DNA from 2 places in the Vibrio sp. Y176 genome. Region 1 is predicted to be linked to the other one. Evidence: riboswitches for the same ligand, from Rfam matches in the RefSeq annotation. Region 1 holds a riboswitch; the other holds the start of a gene.
The links. A riboswitch is a leader RNA that binds a small molecule or an ion and turns the genes downstream of it on or off. The one in region 1 is predicted to bind cyclic di-GMP.
Positions count from the first base shown of each region.

Region 2: it holds a riboswitch for cyclic di-GMP, as region 1 does, so the genes downstream of both, R7O13_RS10810 (TfoX/Sxy family DNA transformation protein) here and gbpA (N-acetylglucosamine-binding protein GbpA) in region 1, are expected to answer to the same signal.

Region 1 covers NZ_JAWOQS010000002.1:646,880-649,069, forward strand. Annotated here, with positions in the region: gene R7O13_RS07100 (deoxyribodipyrimidine photo-lyase) at 1-37, shown strand, start outside; gene R7O13_RS07105 (fasciclin domain-containing protein) at 118-618, shown strand; cyclic di-GMP riboswitch class I at 891-991, shown strand; gene gbpA (N-acetylglucosamine-binding protein GbpA) at 1,090-2,190, shown strand, end outside.
Region 2 covers NZ_JAWOQS010000003.1:542,051-544,240, forward strand. Annotated here, with positions in the region: gene purR (HTH-type transcriptional repressor PurR) at 1-447, shown strand, start outside; cyclic di-GMP riboswitch class I at 735-824, shown strand; gene R7O13_RS10810 (TfoX/Sxy family DNA transformation protein) at 941-1,531, shown strand; gene R7O13_RS10815 (TVP38/TMEM64 family protein) at 1,646-2,190, shown strand, end outside.

The DNA of each region.
Region 1 (2,190 bases):
ACATGTTAGACCCTCAAAAGAAAGTAGGACGCGATGATCATCTCTCAATCACAATGCGTACAAATGCAAACACACTCCAGGGAACCCGTTGTACCCTCAACTAGTAAGGAACACATTATGTTCAAACGTATCTTAGTTATCGCGGCGACACTGATGGCGACGTTATTTTTTATGCTTCCCGTCAAGGCTCATGAGCATGGCATGATGAAAGCCGATATTGTCGACGTTGCCGCTGAAAACGGCTCTTTCAATACGCTTGTTGCTGCGGTAAAAGCAGCGGGCTTGGTTGACACTCTCAAAGGGGAAGGCCCATTTACTGTTTTTGCACCAACGGATGACGCTTTTGCAAAACTGCCAGACGGCACAGTCGACATGCTCTTAATGCCGGAAAACAAAGACAAGTTAGTATCTGTTTTGACTTATCACGTCGTCCCAGGGAAAGTGATGGCTGCCGATGTTGTTAAGCTAGACAAAGCGACTACGGTTCAGGGGCAAGATGTGATGATTAAAACCATGGGCGATAAAGTCATGGTTAACGATGCAAATGTCATTGCAACCGATGTGAAAGCTAAAAACGGTGTCATTCACGTGATTGATACTGTCATCATGCCGAAATAACACCATTCAAAGGGCGGGACACTCCGCCCTTTAGACAGAACTTCTTCCACCCTTAGCACGATTCCTCTCCACTTATCCCCAACAAACCTCCATTCATTCACCGTGGCTATAAAAAAGATAAAAACAAAATTAAAATCAATATCTTGCAAGACGACACTGCACAATATTGACGAGGTTAAGATATCGTTATCTTTCAATTTGAGAACAGGATTCCATGTCAGTGACGTTTACTTTTCCACATGTAAATTCTTAAGCTAAATTTTGGCTGCTCAATCACATTTCGGCAAACCATTCGAAAGGGTGGGACGCAAAGCTTCCGGTCTGTCAGCATTTAAAAATCTAAAAGAATGCTCATGATAGCGGGGTTACCATGACGCAGTGTTACAGAAGTCCAATTTCTGTAGCGTTGCTTTATGCTCAGCATGCGCCGGGGTGTGACACTAGTTTGTCAGCCATAACAGAGGACATGTGATGAAATCATTTCCAACCAAATCCGTACTCGCGTTAGCACTTGCAAGCATTAGCTCAGGTGCTGCGGCTCACGGTTATGTATCAGAAACCAATGGTGGTGTCGCTGCAAGTCGCTCGGCACTATGTAAGTATCCAACGCCAGATACTAACGAAAAAAATAATAACTGCGGTGCGATTCAATATGAACCGCAAAGCGTTGAAGGCCCTGATGGCTTTCCCGAAACAGGGCCTCGCGATGGTAAAATAGCGAGTGCCGAAACCGCTTTAGCAGCCGCCCTTGATGAGCAAACTGCCGACCGTTGGGTAAAACGCCCTATTCAAGCAGGTACACAAACTTTTGAATGGACATTTACCGCTAACCACGTGACGCGCGACTGGAAATATTACATCACCAAGCCTGATTGGAACCCAAACGCTTCACTATCACGAGACTCTTTTGATCTAACTCCTTTCTGTGTCGTCGACGGCAATATGGTTCAACCCCCGAAACAGGTAAGCCATCAATGTAATGTGCCTACTCGCGAGGGATACCATGTCATCCTGGCAGTATGGGATGTTGGCGACACTGCAGCCTCATTTTATAACGTGATCGATGTGAAATTTGATGGTGACAGTCCCGTTATTCCAGATTGGAAGCAAGGCGGTCAAATTATTCCTACAATGGATTTAAATATTGGGGATTCGGTTTATACGCGCGTATTTGATCAAGCAGGTGAAAACATAGCGTATAGAACTGAACTAGAAATTACCGATGCAGCAATGGGCCAAGCGAAAAACTGGTCTTACGCACTCGCGACTAAGCTAAACCAAGAACAAGCAAAACTGCAAGCCGGGCAGTATGCAGAGGATAAATTCACTCCTGTTTATGGTACTAATCCGGTGTATCTGCAAGCAAATAGCGGCCTTGAGCGAGTAGAGATCGGCTATAACATTGAAACTCCTGTTCCAGAATACTCACTCACAGTAGATGGCTTAGCAGACGAATATATCATTGAGTCAACACCGACAACGTTGGATCTGACACTAACTGCTGAAGGCGATTTAAATGCAGAACTCACCGTTTACAATCACCATCGCGAACCACTTGCAAGTTGGGCAAAC
Region 2 (2,190 bases), on a different contig from region 1:
TTTGAAAAGCTTGCTTGCCAAGAGCGCATTGCAGGTTTCCGTCGCGCAATGAGCGAAGCGAACCTAGCTGTAAATGAAGACTGGATCCTTGAAGGTAACTTTGAATGTGATACGGCCGTATTAGTTGCAGATAAAATTACCGCAATGGACAAGCGCCCGACGGCGGTATTCTGTTTTAACGACACAATGGCTCTAGGCCTAATGAGCCGCTTGCAACAAAACGGGATCAAAATTCCTGAAGATATTTCAGTGATCGGCTACGACAACATCGAGCTTGCGGAATACTTCTCTCCACCGCTAACGACTATCCACCAACCTAAACGTCGTGTTGGTAAAAATGCATTCGAAATTCTACTTGAGCGTATCAAAGATAAAGAACACGAAAAACGAATTTTCGAAATGCAACCTGAGCTTGTAATTCGAAATACTGTGAAAAAAATGAACTAAATTTCACTGTATTTAACCGTGTTAAATAAGCGCTCTACAGGGGCGCTTATTTTTTTGGGAAAATTAAGCATTCTCTAATACTTCACACCGCTCTAATAACAATTGACTAACGTTAACTCCCTGTTTTATATAAATGTAATATATATTAAGAACTCCTTTTCAAAGGCCAATTTGCACCTTTCCATATGCAAAATAGAGCATTCAATCTATCATTTTTATTGAACCAAAATCACACTTTTAACGCTAAACCGTGATGTTAATTCAATATAAGAAGTATGCTCATTGTGTCACGCACAGGGCAAACCATTCGAAAGAGTGGGACGCAAAGCCTCCGGCCTGAACCATATTGCGATATGGAAGGTAGCGGGGTTACCGATGGCAAGTGTGTAAGCAATGACTTTACTCTGTAATGACATTGTTTTTACGCATGTTTGCTACTCTCTCGGACCTGACTTTTGGTGGCGTAATATTAATTACACCGAGATAACAAAACATGGATAAACCGATACTCAAAGACTCTATGAAGCTATTTGAGGCACTTGGTAATATCAAGTCGCGCTCAATGTTTGGTGGCTTCGGACTATTCGCTGATGAAACAATGTTTGCACTAGTGGTAAATAATCAGCTTCATATCAGAGCAGACCAAAAAACTTCATCTGACTTCGAGAAACAAGGGCTAAAGCCTTACGTTTATAAAAAACGTGGCTTCCCAGTCGTTACAAAGTACTACGCTATTTCCAGCGATTTATGGGAATCAAGCGAACGCTTAATCGAAGTAGCGAATCAATCATTGAAAAAGGCAAAGCTTGAGAAAGAACAGCAAGCAAGTACAAAGCCTAACCGTTTGAAAGATTTGCCTAACTTACGACTGGCTACCGAGCGCATGCTAAAAAAAGCCGGCATCGAATCCGTAGAGAAGCTTGAAGAGGAAGGTGCGCTTAACGCCTATAAAGCGATAAGAGATACGCACTCTGCAACCGTCAACATTGAGTTGCTATGGGCACTAGAAGGTGCTATCAACGGCACTCATTGGAGTGTGGTACCTCAAGCTCGCCGAGATGAGTTGATGAACGGCCTCCAATAAAAGTCGGCCTAAAAACTATCTTGTAAAACCGCAGTCTAATCTGCGGTTTTTTTGTGAAATTTTTTCGGTTTTCCTACTGTCTTATTACATATATCCCAAATTGGAATCAAAATTATGAATAAGAAACTGATTTTAGGTCTCATCCTACTAGCGGCTATCGTCTTTTTAGGTATTAACTTTGGCCAGTATTTAACCTTAGAGAATGCAAAAGCCCAACAAGAAGCACTAACTACATACATCGATCAGAATTTTGTATTCTCGGCTGCGATTTACTTTTTTACCTACATTGCAATTACCGCTTTTTCTATCCCAGGAGCGGCAGTAGTCACCTTACTTGGTGCAGCCTTATTTGGTTTTTGGACAAGCTTGCTACTGGTTTCTTTCGCTAGCACTATGGGGGCAACACTGGCCTTCTTGAGCAGCCGATACTTATTGCGTGACTGGGTACAAAACAAATTCGGAAATAAACTCAACGCAATTAATCAAGGTGTCGAAAAAGACGGAGCTTTTTATCTATTTTCCTTGCGTCTAATCCCTGTATTCCCTTTCTTTCTAATCAACTTACTGATGGGCTTAACGCCGATGTCTGTAGGTAGATTTTATCTCACTAGCCAAATAGGTATGCTGCCAGGCACAGCCGTATATCTGAATGCAGGTAC